One region of the Nicoliella spurrieriana genome, then DNA from elsewhere that is predicted to be linked to it. Evidence: riboswitches for the same ligand, from Rfam matches in the RefSeq annotation. Region 1 holds a riboswitch; the other holds the start of a gene.
What was found. Region 1 has a riboswitch for thiamine pyrophosphate ahead of MOO44_RS04635 (uracil-xanthine permease family protein). Riboswitches for the same ligand answer to the same signal wherever they lie in the genome.
Positions count from the first base shown of each region.

Region 1 (6,275 bases):
AAAATAAAAAATATTAATCTAAATTAAAAAGCTTATTCCTAGTAATTATAGGAATGAGCTTTTTAAATAATTGATTTTAATTTGACATCAAAGAGGTGGTAGTAGACATCTTTAAATCGTTCCGGTGGGATTGGTAGCGGGCTGGTGATCCAGATTTCAATGATTGCCAGTGAAAACTTCACGATTAATCGGAGGTAGTTTGCGTATTTTCCGTTCGGATCCAATAGGCGTCTGATTAACTTGAGGTACTTATGCTTTAGGTAGCGTTGCCAATCACCATTAATCGATGAATTGTAGAGGATCCGGATTTTCTCACGGTAGGTGTATATTTCAGGAATCGTGGTGTCGGAAACACACTTTAATAGGACGTCTAACGACTGGGTCGCTTGGATGTAATGGCCATGGTCTACGATGGAATGGATAATATTACTGTCGATTTCATGGAAAATGAATTGTTGAATGTGGCGCTGATCATTAAAGTGGTTGTAAAACGTCCCCTTGGAAATGCCAGCCTCGGTAATGATGTCATTATTAGTAATGTCGTTTGCATTCTGGGTATCGAGCAGAATTAGATATGCATCTGCTATTTTGGACTTGGTTTGATTAATAATTACACCTCTTATTACAATAGTTTAACAGTAATATTACAATATTATAACACGGAATTCACTACCGGTATAATTTATTGGACAATTTGAGTCATTTTGGGTTGAAAATTGAACTATTTTATAACCGGGGTTCAATTCTAACTAATTTGTTAAGTTCTAAATATTTAGTTAAGATAATAGTACATATCAAACGATATTGCCATTCAATTGATTCCTAATTTAGTAGCGTACCTGATCGATTCGCTGCTGAAATCCTAACTGACCATTAGCATTCCTTTAAAATCAAGGCGTTAATTGAATGGCTGAATATCGTGGACTTAAAAGATATTTTATCTCTTTTATAATTATTCACATAGCATATCAGAATCTCTCATTCTTAATAAATCCATCAGTCAATTGATTGATGGATTTATTTTTATACTAGTGGTTCGAAACGGTCTAACCGTCCAAATATTACAAATTGTCACAAACAATCGGCATGGATTATACTAATCACAGTTATGAATTAGTTATGAATTCTATTTTAAAATGGCGGTGAATATTCATGAAACGATGGGGATTGATCACGACCCTAATGGCAGCGACAGTGTGTTGGTGTGGCTTGACACATCAGCATGCTTCAGCAGCCCAGCAATACTATGCTAATTTCAATCAAAATTCAGTGGCAAATCCGCCCGAGTTACAATCGGGAAACGGGTTAACGCCCACGAATCAACCGGCCACGACGGTGGGCAGCATCCCACCGACCGTGGTCTATAACGGCAAGTTCAATCAGACCCAATACCAGATGGACCAGCAAAACCCCAGTCACAGCTACACCGATCAACAGGGGACGACGACCTTTAATACCGACTACTACCTCCCGAACGGCTTCCACGTTGATTCGCGGGAGTACGGCAATTACCAAAGCAGTGCCCAGATCGGTGATAATATGTATTTTGTTGAATCATTAGGCGACAAGGTCAAGCAGGGGGCGATTGCGAAGTACAATACGACCGACTTGACGAACCTAGGGGTCCTGGGTGGCAACGGTGACGGGCGTGATTTAATTTGGAAGGCATATACATATACCTCCCCATACACGGCCTATGGGCAAGCCAACTTAAAGCTGGCTGCTAACTACCAATCGGTGTTAAACGATGCGCAAAACAGCGATAATGACTCGCAAAATGCGGTCCAGAATGCAAGTGCGCAGGTGGCTAGTGACCAACAGGATAATCAGGCGTACCAAGCCGCGTTGCAAAAGATTACGAATGCTGCTGACCAATATGCTGCTAAGGTCCAATCAGCATTGGTCAAGCAACGCCTGTTCAATGCGAAGATTACGAAGCGGCTCGCGGCTAGTAACTACGTGGCCTACTTTAACCAGGTCACGGCTACGAGCCTGAAAACCGCCAATCAAGTCACTACCAAGCGCAAGCAGGTGGTCAAACGCTTGCGGAAGGCTAAGCCGGCCCAACGCAAGGCGCTTATGAAGCAGTTAAAGCAACTGACGGGGCGCCAAACACAGCTAAGGGCGACCGTTAAGGCGGCCAAGGTGGCGTTAAAGCAGTTCAATCAGGGGATCGGGAAACGGTATTTGACTGCGACCCAGAACGTGAACGACTCGAACCAGTTGGTCAACCAGGACCAATTAGACGTGCAAACGGCTGAGCAGAACGTGACCCATAACGTGCAGTCGCTAGAGGCCGAACACGCCCAGTATTTGAAATACATGGCAATCGTAGATGCGGCGCAGGTGAGTCCGTTGTTAAATATCGGCCACGGTCAGACGTTGTCGTATAATCCGGTCACGCAGAACCTCTATTTGGTCCAAGACGATACGCTGGCCAATCTGCCGGCGGGCGGGACGAATACGATTACCGAAATCAATCCGACCACGTTGCAGCCGATTAAGCAGTTCAACTTCCCGTTGATCAATGGAAATGCAAATTACAGCATTAATACGCTGACCTTTGATACGGCCGGGAACGCCTACTTTGGCCGCAAGGAGTCGGTCGTTGAAGCCGGGCAGAAGAGTTTTTCGACCTACCAGATCTACAAGGGGACGCTGAATGAAACCACCGGGGCGGCCAATTTTAGCGCCGTACCGCAAAACATTAACTGGGGTGGGTATAGTAACCAAAACCTTGATTATGATGCATATAACAACCGGATGTACATTGTTTCTGATAATATCATCACCTCGGTCCCATTAGACAAGCTGGTGGCGGGGACGCTCCAGCCAAGTGACGTGCACTACATGTCGTTTGGGATTAACCGTGAATTTGAGGACCTGTCGTTTGATGCGCAGGGGTACGGGTACCTACTGACGCTGTGGAGTCCGGAAGTGATGAAGTCACAGGCGCCGTTGGATTAAATGAATAAAAGCGTGGTTAATTTTACATTGACCACGTTTTTATTTTGGAATGAAAAATCAAGGGGGGCTTTTAGGTTGGCTACTTACTATGCTATACTCAGGTTACTTAATTAACTGCAAGGGGAGCCGTTTGGCTGAGAGTAGGTCCGTCCTTAACCCTTATGAACCTGATCTGGTTAGTACCAGCGTAGGAATGCAGCGACTTTGATTTTAAATGGAAACTTTTTCAATTTGCGGTGGTGAATTGGGTTCTCAGTTTAATTAAGCCAAATTGCTTAATTTAAGGAGAGATGTTTTCATGGAAAATGATCAAGCAACCACTGATTTGTCCACCAATGACTTAAAATGGGGACAAACATTTCTTGCTAGTATTCAACATATTTTTGTTTCAAACGTGTGGTTAGACCCGATTTTTGTTGCGTCCACTGCGGGGCTATCACTAACACTATCCACTAACTTAGTGAATGCAATTTTTATTGCATCTGGGTTGGTGACCATTATTCAAGCGACCAAATTAGTACGACTTCCAATCGTTCAGGGGCCCTCTGCAGCTTTTGATGCATTGATGATCAATGCGGGAAAGACGGGGACCCTGCCAGCTGCAGGCGGATCGATTTTACTGAGTGCTATTTTGGCGTTTTTTTTAGCAATTACGGGATTATTGGGGAAGCTGACCAAGTGGTTAACGCCCGCAATTACCGGGACCATTATTTTTCTTGTGGGGATTTCACTAGCCAGCTTCACGTTAGAAGAATTTTTGGGCGGGAATCCGACTGCTGCAAGCTTTGCTGCCCCTAAGACACTGTTAGTAGCGATTGTCACCGCTGCCATTGTGGTGGGGCTCTCCATCTTTGGCCGGGGCTTTTGGCACCGCTATTCATTCTTGATTGCGCTTGTGGTGGGGGATGGATTGGCCTTTGCGACTGGGATGATCGACCTCTCGGGACTGGCGCATAAGCCCCTCTTTGGGTTCCCACAATTATTGCCGTACGGAATGTTACGGTTCAACTGGACGTTATTTATTACCTTCTTCATTGCCTATTGTGTGGCAATCATCGAAGCCATTGGGGTGTATGAGGCCTCGGCGGATGTGACCAAGACTAAAATTGACCAAAAGCGAATTGAAAAGGGGATTGCTGGTGAAGCAGCGGGTTCGATTCTTTCTTCAATGATCGGTGGGTTCCCAACAACGGCCTTTGCTCAAAACCTTGGGGTAATGAAGCTGACCGGGATTCATTCACGCAAGCCAATCCTATTGGCTGGGAGCTTGTTATTAGTGTTCGGCTTTATTCCTAAATTAGGGGCCTTTCTATCACTAACCCCGGCACCAGTAATTGGTGGAATGTTCTTACCAGCCGCAGCAACGCTGATCACGACTGGCTTTGCGATTTTAAAACGGGCTGAGAGTAACGATACGAATAATTTGATCATTGGGTTATCGATTATGTTGGCAATCGGCATCCCTGCCTATGCGACTAATTATTCGGGGGCACTGAGACCACTATTAACGAATAACATTTTGCTTGGGGCAATTGCTTCCGTATTACTACACATTTTGTTAGTGGCAGTGCCTAAAGCGTTTCAACGGCGGGAGGTCAATCATGAATCAAATTAAAAATGATGTCTTAACATTTATTCAACAGCATCCAGCAATTGGGACTCCTAATGACGACCAAGACTTTAATCAGCTTGCGTTAAAAATTTTTAAATATCAGTTTGAGCATAACTTACCATTTAAAAGCTATGCGAAGCACCAGCGCAAAACACCGCTGTTGGTACATGACTGGACTCAAATTCCGTTGATGCCGATTCGGGGGTATAAATACCTGTCGTTATCCGCTACTCCGATTACTCCTGATGAGCCGGTATTTATGTCCAGTGGGACCACGGATCCGACCCACCGGAGCCGGAATTATCATCCGACGTTTGAGACCTGGGATGCCTCGATGAAGGGGCCGTTCAAGCAATTTGTGATGCCCGATCGAGACCGGATGCGCATCATCGGATTATTTCCGGGGGCAGATGTGAATCCACACTCCTCGCTGTCAAGATACGTTAGTAAGGCACTGGCGTTCTTTGGTGATGATCAGAGCCACATTTACGTTAATGAGCACGCCATGGACTTTTCCAGCATCGTCGGCGCCTTGCAAACAGCGATTAAGCAGAACGAGCCGGTAATGTTATTGGGGGCTAGTTTCTCGTACGTGCACCTATTGGACTACCTAAGGCAACACGACCTGCACTTTCAGTTGCCCGCTGCGAGTCGCATCTTTGATACCGGGGGCTTTAAGGGCCAATCCCGGGAATTGGGCTTGAATGACTTATTACAACAGCTTAGTGCAACGTTTGGGGTCGCACGGGACCACCATATTAATATGTATGGGATGACCGAGGTTTGTTCGCAGTGTTACGACCGCAATCTTTTTGATATGGCTCACCATCAGCCCGTTCATGATACTAAGTTGGCTCCCGCCTGGGTCCGGATTCGGATTCTAGACCCAGACACCTTGGCGCCAGTTCAGGCTGGACAAACGGGCTTAATTGCCTACTATGACCTGACTAATTGGAATTCATGTGTGGGGATTTTAACTGAAGATCTGGGGGTGCAATCTGCTGCTGGGTTTAAATTACTGGGGCGGATTAAGGGGGCCGAGGCCAAGGGCTGTTCAATTGCGATTGATCAACTATTGACTGCGACTAACGCCAGGGGGCAAAAGTAATGCCAGCAACCATTAAAATCATCCCGCTTGATATCTTTAAATTACCGGATTCAATTAGCGTTCAATCATTTCGGTATCAATCAGTCACGGTGGGGACCACGGTGTATTCACTCCGGTATCCGGTAATCGATGCGGATGCGATTGCCCACACCGCCCGCTTAATTGAAGCCCACCAACAAAGCGATTTAGCCAAACGCACCGTTGCTGAAATCATTGACGTGATCGACCGCGCCATTCAGCTCTGGACGCAGCCCCAATATCCACAGCGTTGCCTAGCAATGCAGTTGATTCCAGTATTGACTGGGTATAATGCTGAAACAGTTGCATTAGAAATGAAGCGCTTTGTGCGGGTCTTTCGGAAGAAGGAACTCCTGCGGTTCGTGGATACGGAGCTAGACCAGCCCGGGATTTTGGATCAATTTCATCCACAGAAAATTGGAAGTAGCACCAAGGCGTTTGGCCCGAACGGGATTTTCCACGTTTTCTCAGGGAATATTCCGGGGTTGCAAATTTGGCCGCTAGTGATGGGGATGCTAGTTAAGTCAGCGAACCTAGGGAAGACGTCATTAGCTGAACCGCTCTTCCCAA
Region 1 is NZ_CP093361.1:807,880-814,154, forward strand. It holds gene MOO44_RS04625 (hypothetical protein) at 402-572, shown strand; gene MOO44_RS04630 (hypothetical protein) at 1,153-2,967, shown strand; TPP riboswitch at 3,077-3,178, shown strand; gene MOO44_RS04635 (uracil-xanthine permease family protein) at 3,266-4,582, shown strand; gene MOO44_RS04640 (LuxE/PaaK family acyltransferase) at 4,569-5,687, shown strand; gene MOO44_RS04645 (acyl-CoA reductase) at 5,687-6,275, shown strand, end outside.

Region 2 (6,275 bases), on a different replicon from region 1:
CGCTACTCGGTGGCTTTTAAGGCCCAGGTAGTCATGGAAGATGAAAAAGAAGCTGGCAATCGCCAACTCCTTAACCTAGGGCATACGATTGGTCACGGGGTCGAAGCCCTTAGTAACGGGAAGCTCCGTCATGGTGAGGCGGTCAGCATTGGACTAGTGAAAATGAATCAACTATTTGCTCCCAAAGATAGCCATGTGGTTGAGCAATTGATCGATCGGTTGGGTGCAGTTGGTCTGCCAGTTGATTCAACACTCCTTGATTCACCAGAGTTAATCGAAAAAATTAAAAATGATAAAAAGAACCATAACGGATACCTAAACATTATTTACCTAAAGCAAATTGGTGAACCGGTCATTAAACGGGTATCGATTGCTGATTTACAGCGCTTATTAAATGAAAAGAGTTGATGATAATGCTACTAGGAAGCATTGAAGCCGGTGGAACTAAGTTCATTTGCTCCGTTGGTGATGAACGTTTAAAGATTATTAACCAAACCAGAATTGAAACCACAACTCCTGAAGTTACACTTAGTCAGGTCATTAACTACTTCAGCCAGTTTCCGGAATTAGCATCCGTCAGCATTGCCAGTTTCGGTCCGCTTAATTTGGATCATCATTCGGATCAATTTGGAGCAATTACGAATACCCCGAAGCTAGGTTGGCAAGGGGTTAATATGTTCAAGTTGATTAGGGATGCGTTGGCCGTTCCCGTTTCGATCACTTCGGACGTAAATGGTTCTGCACTTGGTGAATCATACCTGTTGCACCAAAACGGAATTGAACATCAATCGTTAGTATACATTACGGTCGGCACTGGCATTGGTGCCGGAATCGTAATTAATGATCACATCTTCGGATTGAATGGGCATCCCGAACTAGGCCACATTAAGGTGGTTCGCCACAGTGGGGATGGCGATTTTCATGGCACCTGCCCCTTTCATGATGATTGTCTGGAAGGCTTAGCCGCTGGACCATCCTTTAAGGCGCGCACTAATACCCCGGGAGAACGAATTCCACATACCGATCCGATTTGGCAACGAATTGCTTTTTACTTAGCGCAAGCGGCGGTCACAACGACCCTAATGATTCATCCGGATAAAATTGTTTTTGGTGGCAGCGTCATTAACGATGATTTGATCCAAATGATTAGACGTGAATACCAGACATTAATGAATGGCTATGTTGAAGCAAAATCGCTAGTAGATTACTTATCAGTTAGTTGTGCTCATGATAATAATTCTGCTACGATTGGTAATTTGATTTTAGCAACAGATAATTAATCGGATAAGTAATCTTAAAAAAGGCATGCTAGCATGCTTTTTTATTTAGGCTTGCTGCATTCATTAGTACGATTAATCCTCCAGCTGTTTAGGCGAAGTCGATGGCTGAGCGCGCCTCAGTAAAATACTTTGCTTCAGATTGATTTAGTTTCTATGTCACGGTTATTTACTAATAGTGATATAGAAATCAATTTAAAACAATAAATGGACATTAATCATAGAATTAGTGAAATAATTCACAACGGTTCAATAATTACTCATCATGACTCTAATTATGCTAAAATGAATTGATTAAAAGGAATGGTGATGAAATGATTATTTTACTATTGATCATGATTTTAATGTTGTGGCTAGTTTGGAAATTCTTCAGCAGTTGGCTTTGGTGGCTTTTATTAATCGCAGCGATTATTTTTATGTTGCGGGTCTTTTTCTGGGGTGCCATCATTTTAGTCCTTCTGGGATTACTGGGTGCATTTTATAATAATAACCAGCAATAAAAAACAGCAGTTCCGCATATTTGTGCGAAACTGCTGTTTAGCTTTAATTAGTCATATAATTCTGGCATCCGTTGTGCTGCTGAGGGTAATTTTGCACGCACCTTAGCAACTTGGTCTAAATCAATATCAGCATATAGGATGCATTCGTCACTCCCTGCTTGGTTAGTAACCACCCCCATCGGGTCGACGACCTGACTTAAACCGACGCGAGCGTCAGAAGTAGGCTTATCACACCCCACGATGAAAGTCGTATTTTCAATTGCGCGGGCCTTTAATAATGATGTCCAGTGATATTCCTTTAGTGGGCCCCGGTACCAAGAGGTTGGGATGATAATTACATCGGCACCGTGGACTGCTTGATACCTAGCCACCTCTGGGAAACGAAGTTCATAGCATACAAATAACCCAATTTTACCAAATGGCGTTTGAATCGGTTCAAATAGTTTATCGCCAGGCTTGATTTGATCGGATTCCTTAGTCCCGAACGCATCGTATAAATGGGTTTTATGATAGGTCGTGACCACATCCCCCTGGTCATTAATAATCACGATGGTGTTATAGACCCGTTGATCATTAGGGTCATCATTTTGTTCACGCATTCCAAAGATGATCCAGACCTGATTATCAGCTGCGGCCTGCTTCGCATTATCAACGAAGGGGCCGGAAAGGGATTCAGCATGTTGATTGATTTCAGCTAGGGTCGCATCGATTGCAGTGGTACTCATAAACATTTCTGGAAATACCACCAATGCTGCCCCGTGGGCCGCAGCCTCTTTAACAACCTCGGTCAGCTTCTTTTGGTTTACCGTTTGTTCTACATCTGAATAAGCTTGCGCTAATGCAATTTTGTAAGTCATCCCATCACCCAATCTATAAATTATTTTAATTGAATTCTAATCTAATCTAATTTGAATGTCAATTCTGAATCATTAGTTAAGGATGCAATTTGTGCATGGACACTGAATAATAGATATGGTATATTAGCTTTGTAATTAAATAATCTAACTGTCCACTGGGGTGCCATCTGGCTGAGAAAATACCCATTGAACCTGAATCTAGATAATTCTAGCGTAGGAACGTGGCTGATTCGAAATAAAATCGACGAAATGGGCGCTTTCTATAACAATTTAGAAAGCGCCCTTATTTTATTTCCCGTGGTGGTTATTAATTTGGAGGAATTTATCAATGTTTTCAGATCAATTAAAGCAACAGGCCCAACCAATTTTAAGCGGGATTTTAGAACATCCCTTCATTCAAGGAATTGCAAACGGGAACGTTGCACCAGCAGCGTTACAATTTTACGTTCAACAAGATTTCCAATACTTGAATGAATTTATCAAAATTTATGGGAATGCAATTGCCAAATCGAATGATCGTGAATTAATGGGCTTCTTTAATGATCAAATTAGTTTTATTTTAAATAGTGAAATTCATCCGCACCACATTTTTTGTAACATTGCGAGAATTAACTATGAAGATCAACAACACGCCACCCCTGCTCCAAAGGCGTATTTGTATGAGTCACACATGCATCGAGCAGGCGAGACCGGATCACTATTAAATATTTTAGCAGCTTTCCAACCATGTCCGTGGACATACACAGAAATTGCTGATCATCTAGTGGCGCAGGGGGCCGCAACTAAAGATAATCCATTCTATGATTGGATCATGTTCTACGCTAGTGATGATAATGATAAATCAATGAGCGATACTGTGTTTGCCTTTGTGGATCGTTTTGCAAAGCAGGCCTCGAACGAAGAACTAGCAACGGCTAGTCAATACTTCTTAAAAAGCTGCGAATTAGAATGGCAGTTTTGGGAACATGCATTTTATCAACAGGATTGGCAATTTAAAGCAACGTTGGACCATGCGAAGGAGGATTTTAAATCATGAATGAATATCCAGAAGCATTGACGATTGCGGGCACTGACTCCGGTGGTGGGGCTGGAATGATGGCAGATATTAAGACCATGCAGGCCTGTCATGTTTTTAGCACCAGTGTGGTGGTGGGCGTGACCGCCCAAAACACAATTGATGTTCAACGGGTCTTGCCACTGCCCCTTGAGATGGTCGATGCCCAATTTAAATCAATTGCAGATGACTTTGTGATCAAAGCAGCCAAAACTGGCGCCCTATTCGATGCTGAACACGTTCACAATGTAGCACAAAATATTCAACGGTATTCACTAGAGAACTTAGTGGTTGATCCAGTGATGGTTGCTAAGGGGGGTGCTAAGTTATTGACCGATGATGCAATTGATACCGTGATCACAGAGTTAATCCCCCTTGCTGATATTATCACCCCAAACTTACCAGAAGCAGAAACCATCGTTAAACATTCGATTACGGACCGTGAATCGACCAAACGCGCCGCAAAAGAAATTCAACAATTGGGAGCTAAGAACGTTGTTTTGAAGGGTGGCCATAGTAATGGACCTAAGAATGATGACTATGTCCTATTAGCTGATGGAAGTGATTTTTGGATGAGTGGTCAACACGTTGATTCCAAGCGGAAACACGGGACTGGCGACACCCTATCATCGGTCATGGTGGCAGAATTAGCTAAGGGGCACTCGGTTAAAATGGCAATTCAAACTGCTAAGCAATTTATGAATGAAATTTTACAACACGAAATTCACGTTGGACAGGGTCACGGACCTTTAAATCACTGGGGAGCTGAAAATTCAAATGTTAAAATTTAATCCGGAAATGTTGAAAGTTTATTTTATCGGTGGGACCCAAAACATTCATGGTGATCGAAAACGGTTCATTCAACAACTAACGATTGCCTGCCAAAGCGGCATTACGATGTTTCAATATCGGGAAAAAGATCATAGCGCCCTGAGCGGGACGGAGCGATTAGCGTTAGGAAAGCAAGTGCGTGAAATTACTCGCAAGGCTGCAATCCCATTAATCGTTGATGATGATCTAAAATTAGCCCAGGCCATCGATGCTGACGGAATTCACGTTGGCCAAAGTGACACCCCGGTTCAGGAAGTGGTTAAAAAAGCTAGCGGGATGATTGTGGGCTTATCTGTTCATAATCGGGATGAGTTAATTGCAAGTGGCGATTTAACGGGCGTCGATTACCTTGGGGTCGGGCCCATCTTTGCCACGAACAGTAAGGAGAATGCGAAACAGCCGATTGGATTAGATGGACTCTTTCAAATGAACCAAGCCACCTTAAAACCAATTGTTGCAATTGGTGGCATTCATGAGGATAATGTAGGTGAGGTCTTAAAACACTCTGTTAGTGGAGTTGCGGTGATTTCAGATATCATGGAGAGTGACGACATTCCATTGACGGTCAGGCACTTGAAGGGAGAAGCATAATGTTAACTATTGATTCAATTCGCAAAACCAATCCAGTAATTTTAAACGTTGCTAACATGGTCACCCCCCAACACGTCGCAGATGCCATTAATTTCTATGGCGGTTCACCGATCATGTTTACTGATGAACGAGAAGCTAAGGAATTAACCAATATTGCTTCGGGAGTCGTTTTTAATATGGGCTCTACGAATGAATCAACGCTTCGTAACGTCTTAGCTAGCGGAAAGGTTGCTAACAAACGAGGCATCCCCGTCGTAATCGATCCAGTGGCTGTTGGTGTAACGGAATTAAGGCAAGCTAATTTTAAACGAACTGCCGATGAAGTTCATTTCGATGTCATCCGTGGTAATGCTGGTGAAATCGCATACCTAGCCAACGTCAATTGGCAAGTCAATGGCATTGATGCTGGGAATGGAAGTGGCGATGTAGTTGCAATTGCTAAACAAGTTGCCCAAAAGTATGATTGTTGGGTCGTTTTATCGGGACCGCGAGATATCGTAACCGATGGAAACATCACCTATTCAGTTGATAATGGCCATCCATATTTTCAAACGAATGTTGGTTCTGGAGATATGCTAGATGGCATCTTGGCCACCGCCATTTCAGTTGAAAATAATTTAAAAGCATTAGTAAGAGCCACTGCTACCTTTAGTATCGCAGGTGAGTTAGCGGGTGAAGAATATCCACACCAACCCGCATCATTTTTTGTTGAGTTATTTAATCAATTAGCCACCATCAGTGATGATGAAATTGATACTAAAATGAAAATCCATCAATTATAAACCATCTTTTTCACGACACTCAAAAAGCGCCCCGCCATTGGCAGGACGCTTTTTAATATGCTTGAATGAATAGTTCGATTGCTAGTCCAAACGCTAGGACCGCAACAATCAGTTTAATGATTTTTTCAGGAATCACCCGAACAATTTTGGGCCCGATATAAGCACCGATTAGTAATCCGGAACCTAACGGTAATACTAGAATCCAGTACACGTGGGATTGGAATGAGTAAATAACCATTGCAACTAGGTTACCACAAAATGATGAAACATTTCTAATAGCGTTATAAACTGCATACTTTTCATCCGTGATTTTGGATAAAATTGCATTGAAAATAATTCCGGAGGCTGCCCCAAAGTAGCCGACATAAACACCCGTTAGCAAA
Region 2 is NZ_CP093360.1:266,064-272,338, forward strand. It holds gene aroB (3-dehydroquinate synthase) at 1-408, shown strand, start outside; gene MOO44_RS01315 (ROK family protein) at 414-1,280, shown strand; gene MOO44_RS01320 (hypothetical protein) at 1,592-1,777, shown strand; gene MOO44_RS01325 (carbon-nitrogen hydrolase family protein) at 1,825-2,634, opposite strand; TPP riboswitch at 2,781-2,872, shown strand; gene tenA (thiaminase II) at 2,963-3,670, shown strand; gene thiD (bifunctional hydroxymethylpyrimidine kinase/phosphomethylpyrimidine kinase) at 3,667-4,479, shown strand; gene thiE (thiamine phosphate synthase) at 4,466-5,110, shown strand; gene thiM (hydroxyethylthiazole kinase) at 5,110-5,892, shown strand; gene MOO44_RS01350 (sulfite exporter TauE/SafE family protein) at 5,945-6,275, opposite strand, start outside.
Region 2: another riboswitch for thiamine pyrophosphate. It lies ahead of tenA (thiaminase II); the one in region 1 lies ahead of MOO44_RS04635 (uracil-xanthine permease family protein).